Regions from separate parts of the Salmonella sp. FC25216 genome, predicted to be linked through region 1. Evidence: predicted binding sites of a transcription regulator. Region 1 holds the regulator's gene; the other holds the start of a gene.
What was found. The regulator PurR, encoded in region 1, represses purine synthesis genes. The targets are predictions, from matches to a motif close to CANGCAAACGTTTGCNTG.

Region 1 (7,320 bases):
ATAAAGCGCTCATGCCACGCCATCAGAGTCGTGTCGTAGTCGGCGCCAAAGTTATGCCAGTCTTCCATTACAAAGTGTGATTCGCTGGCCTCGGCGATTTGACGAACAGACGGCAAGCAACCGTTGGGGAAAATATACTTATTGATCCACGGATCGACATTATGATCGGTTTTTTTAGAACCAATAGTATGGAGCAGGAAAAGACCATCCGGTTTTAAATTCCTGTCGACAACCTCAAAATAGGTGTTGTAGTTTTTCGGCCCGACATGTTCGAACATGCCGACGGAGACGATTCGGTCAAACTGATCGTTAAGGTCACGATAATCTTGCAGGAGAATGGAAACATCCAGACCCTCACAACGCGTCTGCGCCATTTTTTGCTGTTCAGCGGAGATTGTTACGCCCACCACGCTAACGCCATAATGGGTCGCCATATATTGCGACAGGCCGCCCCAGCCGCAGCCGATATCCAGCACACGCATCCCTGGCTGTAGCTGTAGCTTTTCGCAAATTAATTTCAGCTTGGCTTGCTGTGCAGCTTCAAGCGTATCGGCATCTTTCCAGTAGGCGCAAGAATATTGCATATAGGGATCAAGCATACGGGAAAAAAGGTCATTACCAAGATCGTAATGTTCCTTGCCGACAATCCAGGCGCGTTTTTTACTTTGTAGATTAATCAGACGCGCGCCGAGGATGCGGAGCGTATCTTTAACATGGTGGGGGAGTTGATTTTCAAGACCGGCACGTAAGACTTTGCTGAAGAAAATATCCAGACGCTCGCATTCCCACCAGCCATCCATGTAACTCTCACCTAATCCCAACGAGCCTTCCTGCAGGACGCGTTTAAAAAAATCGGGATTCTTAACACGAATATCAGACGGGGCGGAACCATTAATTGTAATATCCGCACGACTTAACAATTCGTTGGCGATTCGGTACCAGTTATCATCCGGTACGCTGACTTCTTCTATACACGATGAACTCATAGCTTCTCCATCACTGGACGGTGATCAGAACCTTAAAACAGCGTAGACGCTTTTTTGGCTTTGTGAGAAATCCCACGGACAATTCCGTGAGCCAGTTATCCGACGTAGAACAGAGGAAGGGAGGAACCCTTGCCGAAAAGGCCATCCGTGGTGAATCGGGAACGCTCCGGTTCCCGTTAATGCCTAATAATTATCGTAATATAAACAACCGGGAATCAGTATAGGCCGCAATTTTTGATGATTCAACCGAAAATTGTTAGCGTGCTAATTACTCGGGATTAACAAACCTCTAGTGAGACTTCTCGTGGGCGACATCGGCATGCGCAAATCCGGCCTCATTGCACGCTGCATGAGACTGCATTTTGTAGCCTAACGCCGCCAGAACAACGGTAAAGAGCATTACGCTGGTGGTGGTCAGCAGCGGCGTGCTGATGAGCCATGAAACCACCAGGCTTGCCAGGAAACATAACCCCAGTTGCAGCGTATTTTGCAGCGCCGCAGCACGCCCCGTGGCTTGAGGGAAAGGGCGTAACGCTTGCGCGACGACGATAGGGTAGATTGCGCCATTAGCAATCGCCATTACGCAGAACGGAATCAGGATCTCCACCAGTGAGGCATTATTCAGGAAGCCCGCTCCCCAGGTGGCGATAACGCTCAGCGCATACAGCCCTAACAGCCACGGAAGCAATTGGTAACCCTGCCATTTTTGTAGCGCCGCGCGGCAGCCATATCCGCCAATCAGAAAAGCGATGGTTTGAGGAACATAGCTCAGGCCAATCACTGCCGGGCTGTAACCCATCGCGCTGAGAATGAACGGGGAACCCGTTAACCACGCAAAAAAGCTGGCGGAACAGGCGGCATAAATCAGTACATTACCGCGATAGGTTTTAGAGCGTAGCAACGTCGCAAAAGTGAGTTTATCCTGTCCCTCGGCATGTGCTTTTACCGATGGTTTTAAGCGCAGCGCTGGCAACATCAGCAACAACGTAATCGCAAACAGAGTGGCGAAAATCGCCTGCCATGAGAAATGCGTCAGTATCCAGCTTCCCAGTAAGGGCGCAAGCGCCGGGGATAGTCCTACCAGTGGCATGATAGTGGCGAAGATACGATTAATTTTTTGCGAAGGATAATAATCGGTCACCAGCGCTTGCCAGATTACCGTTGCCGCACAAACGCCGACGGCCTGCACAAAGCGTAGCGTCAGCAGTGCTGCCGCGCTTTCTACCCACAGCATCCCCAGACTTCCGAGCGCAAAGATGGATAACCCCAGCAGTAAAATCGGTTTACGGCCATAACGATCCGATAGCGGTCCCCAGAGTAGTTGTGCGACGGCAAAGCCAGCTAAAAACAGGCTGAGGCTGGCGCTGACAGCGGCAGCAGGCGTTTGTAAATCCGCCTGTATGGCGGCAAACGCGGGCAGGTACATGTCCGTAGCCAGAAACCCCAGCACGCTAAGACCGGCTAACCAGACTAAAAAACCTTTTCCAGGTTGCATATTTGTTTCTCTTTCTTATCAGACAGACATTGTCGCAGAGTGTAGGGAGTGAAATTACGGTTGTGAAACGTTAATATTTGTCCAGTGAATTCAAAATTTTTGTAGGCAAATTATGTGGTCGGAATACTCGCTTGAAGTGGTTGACGCCGTGGCGCGCAATGGCAGTTTTAGCGCGGCGGCGCAGGAACTGCACCGTGTGCCTTCGGCAGTCAGTTACACCGTTCGTCAGTTAGAGGAGTGGCTGGCCGTACCGCTTTTTGTACGACGTCACCGTGATGTTGAACTTACGCCTGCTGGCGTCTGGTTTTTAAAAGAAGGGCGTTCTGTTATCAAAAAAATGCAGATCACTCGTCAACAGTGTCAGCAAATTGCTAATGGCTGGCGCGGGCAGTTGGCTATTGCGGTGGATAATATCGTCAGACCAGAACGTACCCGGCAGATGATCGTCGATTTCTATCGCCATTTTGACGATGTGGAACTGCTGGTTTTTCAGGAGGTGTTTAACGGCGTCTGGGACGCGCTCTCCGACGGGCGAGTCGAACTGGCTATTGGGGCGACGCAGGCGATTCCGGTAGGGGGACGTTATGCTTTTCGGGATATGGGTACCCTGAGCTGGAGTTGCGTAGTGGCAAGCGATCACCCGCTGGCGGCGATGCCGGGACCGTTAAGCGATGATACCCTGCGCAACTGGCCGTCGCTGGTCAGAGAAGATACCTCGCGAACCTTACCGAAACGGATTACCTGGTTACTGGATAACCAAAAAAGGGTTGTAGTACCGGACTGGGAGTCATCGGCAACCTGCCTGTCAGCAGGATTATGCGTGGGAATGGTGCCGACGCACTTTGCCCGACAGTGGATAGACAGCGGAAAATGGGTGGCGCTGACGTTAGAGAATCCGTTTCCCGATGCGGCCTGTTGCCTGACGTGGCAGCAAAACGAGGCCTCGCCCGCGCTGGCATGGCTGCTGGATTATTTGGGCGATAGCGAAACGTTGAATCGGGAGTGGTTGCGGGAGCCTGAAGAGGCTCCCGACAGCGGGGATTAACGTCGATAGTCGCGGAACGGGCCGTCAGCGACCGAGCGACGCTCAACCAGGCGTGGATGAACTTCAATAGACTGTGACTCTTCGCGCTTATTGACGATGCGATCCAATAGCATATTAAATGCGGTTTCGCCTAAAGAGTCTTTGGGCTGGTGAATCGTCGTCAGCGCCGGGGTAAAGAAGCGGGCGTTACGCACATTGTCATAACCGATCACCGAAACGTCCTGCGGTACGCGAAGCCCCATTTCGTCTGCCGCGCAAAGCGCGCCCATCGCCATAATATCGCCGCCGCAGAAAACGGCGGTAGGGCGATGTGACTGCGATAAGATTTGCTGCATCGCGTGGTAACCGGACTCCGGCTCGAAGTCGCCCTGAACAATCCAGTTGTCTGGCACGTTGATCAACGCCTCCTCCATTGCCTTCATGAAGCCTGCCAGCCGACCCGCGCCGGTGTTGCGCTCCAGCGGACCGGGAATAACGCCGATATCCCGGTGACCGCGTTCAACCAGATAACGACCCGCCATATAGCCGCCTGCAAAGGCGTTATCAATCACCGTATCGGTAAAATCGGCCTTCGCTTCACCCCAGTCCATCACCACCATCGGAATATGGCGATACTCTTCCAGCATGGAAAGCAGAGGTTCCGGGTACTCAGAACACATCACCAGCAGGCCATCCACGCGCTTTTGCGCCATCATGGACAGGTAGGCGCGCTGTTTTTCCAGGTTATTCCAGGCGTTGCCCAAAATCAGCGTATAGCCTTTCTGGAAGCAGTTTTTTTCAACCGCCTCGATAATTTCTGCAAAATAGGCCGCTTCGCTGCTGGTCGCCAGTAAGCCTATCGATTTGGTATGGTTGACCTTCAGGCTACGCGCGACGGCGCTGGGAGAGTAGTGCAGCTCTTTAATCGCCGCCCAGACCGCGTTACGCGTTTCTTCAGCGACAAAACGCGTTTTGTTGATTACGTGTGATACAGTTGTAGTGGAAACGTTTGCTCGTTTCGCTACATCTTTAATTGTTGCCATTACATTTCACTCCAGACCCTCGCTAAGCTCCTGAGAAACGCCAGGTAAACGTTTGCCTACACACACCCTAATCGCAACGTCAGGGTTGCGGCATGCCGGAAAAACGACACGGAACGTCAGGAAGGGGTCAATGGCCGTTACGCTAATTCAGTAAGCCTGGAATTTTGTCTGATCTTGAGGAAAAGGGGAAGCGTTAAAAACAGTTATCAATATAAAACATGAGAGATTTTTGTGCGGGAATGTGCAAAAATGCGCTATATCACTTTTTGTGTGGGAATAAAAAGGAGAAAACTTGATGAGTACCGACCTGAAATTTTCGTTGATCACTACGCTTATTGTTCTGGGCTTGATTGTCGCAGGTGGATTAACGGCCGCTCTGCACTGATTTCCTCTCTTCTGAGGGAGGGCGTTTCCTCTATTCTATCCCTCTCTAAAACGCAGAAGGCGTACCTTCTGCGTGCTCAGACTTATGCGGCGAGATTTTTCGCGACAAATTCCCAGTTAACCAGCGCCCAAAAATGCTCCAGATAGTTTGGACGGGCGTTGCGGTAGTCGATGTAATACGCGTGTTCCCACACATCAACCGTCAGCAACGGCGTCGCATCTGTGGTCAGCGGCGTACCGGCATTTGAGGTAGAGACGATAGTCAGTTTGCCATCAGCGCCTTTTACCAGCCATGTCCAGCCGGAACCAAAGTTTTTGATAGCGGCATCTGTGAACTGCGTTTTAAATTCCGCGAAGCTGCCAAAAGATGCCGCGATAGCATCAGCCAGTTTCCCGGTCGGTTCGCCGCCAGCATTTGGTGCCAGGCAGTTCCAGTAGAACGTATGGTTCCACACCTGAGCGGCGTTATTAAAGATGCCGCCTTCGGAAGCACGCACGATCTCTTCCAGCGATTTGCCTTCAAACGCCGTGCCTTTGATCAAATTATTAAGATTGGTCACGTAAGTCTGATGATGTTTGCCATAGTGATATTCCAGCGTCTCAGCAGAAATATGCGGCGCCAGAGCATCTTTGGCATACGGTAATGCAGGTAATTCGAACGACATTGCTTCTCTCCTTATTATTAATATTGCGCACGCACAATAACCCTGGTGCGCGTAAGGATAGGGTAGCAAATTGAGCGGGGGCGCAAAAGAAGAAGTTATCCTGTCGTTAAACGACAGGATAAAATATTAGCGAATTGTTTTAGGGGTCATCACCCGGCGGGCGCCGACATAATGGCGCTGCCAGTATTCTTCGTTCAGCGAGGTGATCTTAATTTCCTGACCGCTGCGCGGAGACTGGATAAACTTACCGTTGCCGACATAGACGCCAACGTGATCGGCGGTGCCGCGCCCCTGCGTACGGAAGAACACCAGATCGCCGTTTTTCAACTCGCTGCGCTCAATGGGCGCCGCGTCACGCAGGTGATACATCTCATTCGCCGTTCGGGGGATACGGATCTTCACTAAATCTTTATAGGCATAATAAACCAGACCGCTGCAATCAAAACCGGTGCGCGGCGACGCGCCTCCCCAGTGATACGGCTTACCAATCTGATTCATGAGCTTGGACATCGCGGTTTTCGTCGCTTTTTGTACTTTAGTCCGATGCGCATCGGCAATAGAGAGCGGCAATGTTCCTTTCCCCTTCACGCAGTGCGGCTTACGGCCTTTACGCGTCGTGCATTTTTCCGTCACGTCGAGGGCGGCGATTGACGTGGGCGCGGTTCTGTTACGGCGATGAGTCGTATGACGAGATTTCGTGGAAGCGATGGTACGTTTTGGCGTAGAAGCGGAAGAAGAACGGCTGGTTTTTGAGGTTGTTTTTACGTTTTTTTTGTTGGTCTTACTGATCTGTTTGGGCGTTGTGCTTTTCTTTTTATCTGCCGTTTTAGTGACATGAGAAACAGCAGGCGTCGCTTTGGCTTGCCTGGAAGCATGGGCCATTGGCGTAAAAGGGAGAGTAGTAAAAAGTAAAGCACAGAGCGTGATCGAGATTTTGTTTATCCGCGCCACTGAGCAATCCTCTGTTAAAGGCAGGCGATCATGCCTGCGTATGATTTACAAAACCTGATAATTCTAATCTACAAAAGCACAGATTGGTAATTGCTTTTGGTTTCTGAAGCTGTGTTTCGTTAACAGATGTAAAAAAAATAGCAATTAATGCTAAACACGAACGCGTTATCTACGAATCACTGCGTGGCAACCCGCTTAAAAGATATTTTGTATGCAACTTATTCCCGCAGACGGTAAAATAATAAGGCATGATGAAAATGTTATTTTCCGTTGCCAGCCTGACCCGTTACAATGACAGGCTTCGGTCGTAAAAGAAGTTAAGGAAGCGAGACAATGAGCACCACTATCGAAAAAATCCAGCGCCAGATCGCTGAAAACCCGATTCTCCTGTATATGAAAGGTTCACCAAAACTGCCAAGCTGTGGTTTCTCTGCGCAGGCCGTTCAGGCGCTTTCCGCCTGTGGGGAACGTTTTGCCTATGTTGATATCCTGCAAAACCCGGATATTCGCGCAGAATTACCGAAATACGCCAACTGGCCGACATTCCCACAACTGTGGGTGGATGGCGAGCTGGTCGGCGGGTGTGATATTGTGATTGAAATGTATCAGCGTGGCGAGTTGCAGCAGCTTATTAAAGAAACTGCCGCAAAATATAAAACTCAGGAGCCGGACGCAGAATAATCTGTGAAAGGGGAAAGCGACCTGTAAAGGTCGCTTTTTTACCGTCATAGTGAGCAAAAGCGGCGTCGTTAGCCACGTTATTTGTCTGTCG
Region 2 (7,320 bases), on a different contig from region 1:
TCAGAACACCAAAGGCTACCGGCACGCCGCTCTCCTGGGCAACGCTTGCCAGGCCATTACTGGCGCCGCCTGCCACATATTCAAAGTGCGCAGTCCCCCCGCGAATCACGGTTCCCAGCGCAACCACGGCGTCGTATTTACCGCTTTTCGCCAGCGCTTCGGTCGCCAGCGGCAGTTCATAAGCGCCTGGCACCCACACTACGGTAATATTATCATCTTTTACCTGACCAATACGCGTCAGGGCATCAACCGCGCCATCCAGCAGGCTGTCGTTGATAAACTGATTGAAACGCGCAATAGTGATGGCGACGCGAGCGTCAGGGGCTGCAACGTTAGCTTTAATAATGTTCATATTCTCTCTTCCAGGGTTCATTTGGCCCCGCAGGGGGGCGGATTTTATCATAATAATTTGAGCGCTGCTCCCCTTTCGACGGGAGAACTCATGCGCTCACCATATGCAGGCAAACATCCGGGCCGACATGACGTATTTCGCTGAAGGTAAATTGCGGCGCGTCGGCGAGCTTCTCAAGCCCCGGTAATTCACATAATCCCCGCGCCTGGGTTCCCAACAATTTAGGCGCGACATAGACAATCAGTTCATCCACCAGCCCGGCTTGCAACAACGCGCCCGCCAGCCCCGGTCCGGCTTCAACCCAAATACTATTAATCTGCTGCCTGCCTAACTGCATCATCAACACAACCAGATCCAAATGTCCGTTGTGCACCGGCACGCTGATAGTACGAACCGAATCGGGCCACGCGCGGCTATCTTCCTGGGTACGCGCAATCCACGTTTCGCCAGGTTGTTGCACAATACGATGCGCAGGCGTTACCCGGTTTTGGCTGTCGATAACAATTCGCACCGGCTGGCGCAGATTTTCCTGTGGGTAAGAAGCCTGCGTAGATGCGTCTAACTCCGCCCAACGCACCGTCAAGGCCGGATCGTCAGCCAATACCGTCGCGCTACTGGTTAAGATAGCGTGGCTTTGCGCACGCAAGCGCTGAACATCACGCCGGGCCTGCGGCGAGGTGATCCACTGGCTCTCGCCGCTGGCCATCGCCGTCCGTCCGTCCACGGAGGCGCCCAGTTTAAGCTGAAGATAAGGGAATCCGGTACGCATCCGCTTGAGGAAGCCTTTATTGAGCGCCTCCGCTTCACTCATCATTAAACCGTGGCTGACCGCAATACCCGCCTGTTGCAGGCGATACAGCCCGCGTCCGGCGACCTGTGGGTTCGGGTCCTGCATCGCGGCGACAACGCGCGCGACGCCGGCCGCAATCAGCGCATCGCAGCATGGCGGCGTTCGTCCGTGATGGCTACAGGGTTCAAGCGTGACATAGGCGGTTGCGCCTTTGGCTTTTGCGCCCGCCATCCGCAGCGCATGTACCTCGGCGTGCGGCTCTCCGGCGCGCTGGTGATAACCTTCGCCGACGATGTCGCCATTGTTAACAATGACGCAGCCGACATTAGGGTTCGGGTGAGTGGTGAAACGTCCACGCTGCGCCAGTTTTAGCGCTCGCGCCATGTAAAACTCATCCTGCATGGCTTAGTCCTGTAGGCGAGCGATTTCTTCGCCAAAGTCTTTGATATCTTCGAAACTGCGATAGACGGAGGCAAAGCGAATATACGCGACTTTATCGAGTTTTTTCAGCTGCTCCATGACCAGATTGCCAATCATCTTGCTGGGAACTTCACGCTCCCCAGTGGCGCGTAATTGTGACTTAATATGGTTCAACGCCATTTCAACATCATCCGCGCTGACGGGCCTTTTTTCCAGCGCTCTCAACATGCCGCTGCGCAGCTTATCCTCATTAAAGGGTTCGCGCACATCGTTACTTTTTATCACGCGCGGCATGACCAGTTCAGCCACTTCAAAGGTCGTAAAGCGTTCATTACAAACCAGGCACTGCCGACGGCGGCGTACGGACGAGCCCTCGCCTACAAGACGAGAGTCAATGACTTTGGTATCTACGGCGAAACAAAATGGGCAATGCATACGGCGTCCTGACCAGGTGACTTAGAAAACGCTATTTTACCCTGAACTGGCGCGACAACAAAGGCAGAGCGCTTTTGAGATAAAGGATCGGTGCCTTTGTTCGTATAGCACACTACCATTACGCTATCGGACCATGAAGGAAATGATCGACATGACAAGACGTTACCTAAGAGTTCTCCTGGTGGGAAGTCTCTTGAGCCTGACCGCCTGCGCGCCGCAGAGCGAGGTTCGCCAGATGCATCATAGCATTAGCACTCTGAATAAAGAGATGAACCAACTGAATCAGGAAACGGTAAAAATTACCCAACAAAATAAGCTGAATGCAGATTCAACCCGCGGCGTCTATCTGTTGCCTGGCGCCAATACGCCTGCCCGGCTGGAGAGTCAGATCGGTACGCTACGTATGACATTGCTGGAAGTTACGCCTGTCACTGACGGTGCCCTGGCAACGTTACGCATTCAGGGCGAGTCCCACGATCCGCTTCCGGCATTCAGCGCTACCGTAGAGTATGGGCAGATTCAGGGCACTACGGAGAACTATCAAGAGGTGAATGCGCAGAGCCTTCTGGTAAATGCGCCTGCCAGCTTGCTGGCGCCCAGTGATGTCAATATTCCGTTACAGTTGAAGGGAATCACACCGGCGCGGTTAGGTTTTATTCGCATCCATGACATTCAGCCTGTTAATCAATAAACGTTCTGGCGGAGCGTTTTGTGCGTTCCGCAACACGCTTCACGCTCTTTTGTTGTCCTTCTGACATTTTCGGCATTTATAGCACGTATTGTAAATATTTATGAAAGCCACTACCCTTATCGCGCCTAAAATGCGCAAACGTGAACGCAATCGATTACGTAAATGATAGATATGTGAAACAAGACATATTTTTGTGAGCAATGATTTTTATAATAGGGTCCGCAGAAACACGAAATATTTAGAAACGCAAATTGCGCTTTTTTCACTCCCGTAAGGGATTTCAAACAGTGGCATACATATGAAAAAAACTTTACTCGCAGCCAGCGCAGCGCTGGCGCTCACCTCATCTTTTACTGTTAACGCAGCAGAAAACGATCAGCCGCAGTATCTTTCCGACTGGTGGCATCAGAGCGTAAACGTAGTAGGCAGCTACCATACCCGCTTCTCGCCGAAGCTGAACAACGACGTCTATCTGGAATATGAAGCTTTTGCCAAAAAAGACTGGTTTGATTTCTACGGCTATATCGATATTCCCAAAACCTTCGATTGGGGCAACGGCAACGATAAAGGCGCATGGGATGACGGCTCCCCGATGTTCATGGAGATCGAACCGCGTTTCTCGATTGATAAACTGACCGGCGTCAACCTGGGTTTCGGCCCGTTTAAAGAGTGGTATTTCGCCAACAACTACATCTACGATATGGGCGATAACAAAGCCGGTCGTCAGAGCACGTGGTATATGGGGCTGGGGACCGATATCGACACCGGTCTGCCGATGGGCCTGTCGCTGAACGTGTATGCAAAATATCAGTGGCAAAACTACGGCGCTTCCAATGAAAACGAATGGGACGGCTACCGTTTCAAAGTGAAATACTTCGTCCCCATCACCGATCTGTGGGGCGGTAAACTGAGCTATATCGGCTTTACCAACTTTGACTGGGGATCTGATTTAGGCGACGATCCGAACCGTACCAGCAACTCGATCGCTTCCAGCCATATCCTGGCGCTGAACTACGATCACTGGCATTACTCGGTCGTCGCGCGTTACTTCCATAACGGCGGACAGTGGCAGAATGGCGCAAAACTGAACTGGGGCGACGGCGATTTCAGCGCGAAATCTACCGGCTGGGGCGGCTACCTGGTCGTGGGTTACAACTTCTGATTCGCGTAATACGCCGGAAATCTCCGGCGTATTAACCATAACATGCCGGACAGACTGCGCTCCGGCATCTTTGTTCTCACTTCTTCTTATTCATCATCGCCTTCAGATCGGCAAACGGGTTCCAGGTCGCCTCACCGACATCTTTTTGCGCATCTTCCCCGGCAATGACCGTCGAACCGTACTGATCGGCTTCGGTATATTTGGAATGTTCATGATCGTGGCAGTAGAGGCACAGCAGTTCCCAGTTACTGCCGTCTTCCGGATTATTGGTATGGTCGTGATCGATATGATGCACCGTTAATTCACGCAGATTTGAATACACAAACTCACGGGAACAACGTCCACACACCCACGGGAACAGTTTCAACGCCTTTTCACGATAGCCGCTTTCCAGCCGCGCATAATTTCTAGGGATAATCGCCATGTCAGATACCTGGATAATAGAAAGGGTTATACGCAGTTTCCCGCGAAGCCGGGTTTTTGGCAATCCCCGAAAAGAAGAGACAGTTACGTCATCTTTTCGTGCTGGAGGCATATAGAAAAAATCCCGGCCATTCTGACCGGGATGTAGAGTGTGGCATCAAAGCCTGTTTACGGCAGAATAGACGGCTGATCCGCCCCTTCTTTTTCGACTTTCTGCTGCAGCATATGCTCGCGCTTCATACCGAGTTTCAGCGCCAGCGCCGATGCGACATAGATAGAAGATGCCGTACCGATAGAAACGCCGATCAGCATTGTCAACGAGAAGCCTTCCAGTACCGGACCACCGAAGAGGTACAGCATCAGAATCACCACTAACGTCGTACCGGAGGTAATCAACGTACGGTGTAACGTCTGGGTTAGCGACACGTTAAAGATTTCGTAAGGCGTTCCGCGACGGATTTTGCGGAAGTTTTCACGAATACGGTCAGAGACCACGATACTATCGTTCAGCGAGTAACCGATCACCGACATCAACGATGCCACAATGGTCAAGTCAATCTCGATATGGAAAAGCGACAGTATTCCCAGCGTAATGATCACGTCATGCGCCAGCGCGATAACCACCCCTGCCGCCAGTCGCCACTCAAAGCGGAAACCGACATAAACGAGGATAGAGATCAACGCCACCAGCAGTGCCATGGCGCCGGTTTGCGCCAGATCGGCGCCCACGCTTGGCCCCACGAATTCAATACGCTTCACGGCCGCATTCTGGTTGGTGGCTTCATTAATGATCGTCACTACTTTGCTGCCCAGTACCTGACCGCCGGTTTCGCCTTCGGTTGGCGGCATACGCACCATAATGTCGTGGCTGCTGCCAAAGTTCTGCAACTGCGGCTCTTCGAAGCCTGCTTTTTGCAGCGCTTCACGCATCACGTCCATTTCAGCCGGTTTTTCCAGCGTGATTTCAATCACCGTGCCACCGGTGAAATCCAGCCCCCAGTTAAACCCGCGCACGCCCATAATGACAATAGCCGCGATCAGCAACAGTCCGGAGATGCCGAATGCCCAGTAGTCCCAGCGCATAAAGTCATAGACTTTACGGCCGTGGTTTAGTTGTTCAACAGTGTATTCCTGTGCCACATCGCACTCCTCAGATTGACAGCTTAGTGACGCGCTTGCCGCCATATAGCAGGTTTACGATAGCACGCGTACCGATAATCGCGGTGAACATCGACGTCGCCACACCGATACCAGTCGTAATCGCGAACCCTTTAATTGCCCCGGTACCGACGGCATACAGAATGATGACTTTAATCAGCGTCGTGATGTTCGCATCGAAGATGGAACTGAACGCGCCGGCATAGCCTTCGTTGATCGCCTGCTGTACCGTGCGGCCATTACTCAACTCTTCTTTGATACGTTCATTAATCAGAACGTTGGCGTCAACCGCGACCGCAAGGGTTAACACGATACCCGCAATCCCCGGCATACTGAGCGTTGCTCCCGGCAACAGCGACATGATACCGACAATCAACACCAGGTTAGCCACTAACGCGCTGGTCGCAATCAGACCAAACTTCTTATAGAAGAAGATCATGAACAGAATGGAGACCACCAGACCGGCCAGACACGCTTCCAGACCTTGCTTAATGTTCTGCATACCCAGGGTCGGGCCAATGGTGCGCTCTTCAACGATCTGAATCGGCGCAATCAGGGCGCCCGCGCGCAGCAACAGCGAGAGCTGGCGCGCTTCGTTTGGATTGCTAATGCCGGTAATACGGAAGCTGTTACCCAGGCGAGACTGGATGTTGGCGATGTTAATCACCTCTTCCTGTTTCACCAGTACGGCGCGACCGTTAGCATCTTTCTTACCGCTGTCTTTATACTCCACAAACAGAGTCGCCATCGGTTTGCCGATGTTGTCCTTAGTGAAGTTAGACATGATATTGCCGCCTGCGCTATCCAGCGAGATGTTAACCTGTGGCTGGTTGTACTCATCCTGGCTGGACGTAGAGTCGGTGATATGGTCGCCGGTGAGGATCACGCGTTTGTACAATACAACCGGCTGACCTTCGCGGGTCTGCTTCACTTCGGAATCACCCGGTACGCGCCCGGCGGCAGCGGCGGCCTGGTCAACGTTGGTATTCACCAGACGGAATTCCAGCGTTGCTGTCGCGCCCAGAATTTCTTTCGCACGGGCGGTATCCTGAATGCCCGGCAGCTCAACCACAATACGGTCCGCGCCCTGACGTTGTACGACAGGCTCCGCGACGCCCAGTTGGTTAACACGGTTACGCAGAATATTAATGTTCTGCTGAACGGCGTATTCGCGCGCTTCGCTCAGACGCGCATCGGTCATTACCGCGCGAAGCTGATTGCCGCTCTGGCTGGAAATCACCAGGTCACGATGACGCGGCGTCAGATAGGCAATCGCCTCATCACGCGCTTTGCTGTCACGGAACGTGATGCTCAGCCCATAATTATCTTCTTTACGAACAGTGGTATAAGGAATGCCTTTTTCACGCAGATCGCTGCGCAGGCTATCGATATTTTGTTCCTGGAGTTTACCCAACGCGGTATCCATATCCACTTCCATCAGGAAGTGAACGCCGCCGCGCAGGTCAAGACCAAGCTTCATCGGATCGGCGTGAATAGCCGCCAACCAGCGCGGCGTAGCCGGCGCAAGGTTAAGCGCCACGACATATTTATCCCCCAGCACGCTCATCAGCGCTTCGCGGGCGCGTAGCTGGGTATCGGTGGTGTCGAAGCGCGCAAGAATAGCGCCCTCTTCCAGTGCCACAGACTTAGCGGGAATTTTTTCTTCTTGTAACGTTTTCTGGACCTGGATCAGCGTTTGCTCACTGGCGGCGACGCCGCGCACGCCAGTGATTTGAACAGCCGGATCCTCACCATACAGGTTGGGAAGTGCGTAAAGCAGGCCGACGACAATCACGACGACCAGCATAATGTACTTCCACAAAGGATAACGGTTTAACACGGCAGTTCCCTTTGGGAAAACGGAATATTACAGCGCCTTCATGGTGCCT

Region 2: the regulator PurR is predicted to act here: its motif matches at 2,832-2,849, upstream of AC3G3F_RS15525 (nucleoside-specific channel-forming protein Tsx).

Annotation. Positions count from the first base shown of each region.
Region 1 covers NZ_JBDGON010000008.1:72,113-79,432, reverse strand. The annotation lists gene cfa (cyclopropane fatty acyl phospholipid synthase) at 1-986, opposite strand, end outside; gene punC (purine nucleoside transporter PunC) at 1,276-2,481, opposite strand; gene punR (DNA-binding transcriptional activator PunR) at 2,594-3,526, shown strand; gene purR (HTH-type transcriptional repressor PurR) at 3,523-4,548, opposite strand; gene cydH (cytochrome bd-I oxidase subunit CydH) at 4,844-4,933, shown strand; gene sodB (superoxide dismutase [Fe]) at 5,016-5,597, opposite strand; gene AC3G3F_RS16875 (C40 family peptidase) at 5,724-6,548, opposite strand; gene grxD (monothiol glutaredoxin 4) at 6,882-7,229, shown strand; gene rnt (ribonuclease T) at 7,307-7,320, opposite strand, start outside.
Region 2 covers NZ_JBDGON010000007.1:155,404-162,723, forward strand. The annotation lists gene ribH (6,7-dimethyl-8-ribityllumazine synthase) at 1-352, opposite strand, end outside; gene ribD (bifunctional diaminohydroxyphosphoribosylaminopyrimidine deaminase/5-amino-6-(5-phosphoribosylamino)uracil reductase RibD) at 441-1,544, opposite strand; gene nrdR (transcriptional regulator NrdR) at 1,548-1,997, opposite strand; gene AC3G3F_RS15520 (SadB/YajI family lipoprotein) at 2,149-2,688, shown strand; gene AC3G3F_RS15525 (nucleoside-specific channel-forming protein Tsx) at 2,987-3,850, shown strand; gene yajD (HNH nuclease YajD) at 3,927-4,274, opposite strand; gene secF (protein translocase subunit SecF) at 4,442-5,413, opposite strand; gene secD (protein translocase subunit SecD) at 5,424-7,271, opposite strand; gene yajC (preprotein translocase subunit YajC) at 7,299-7,320, opposite strand, start outside.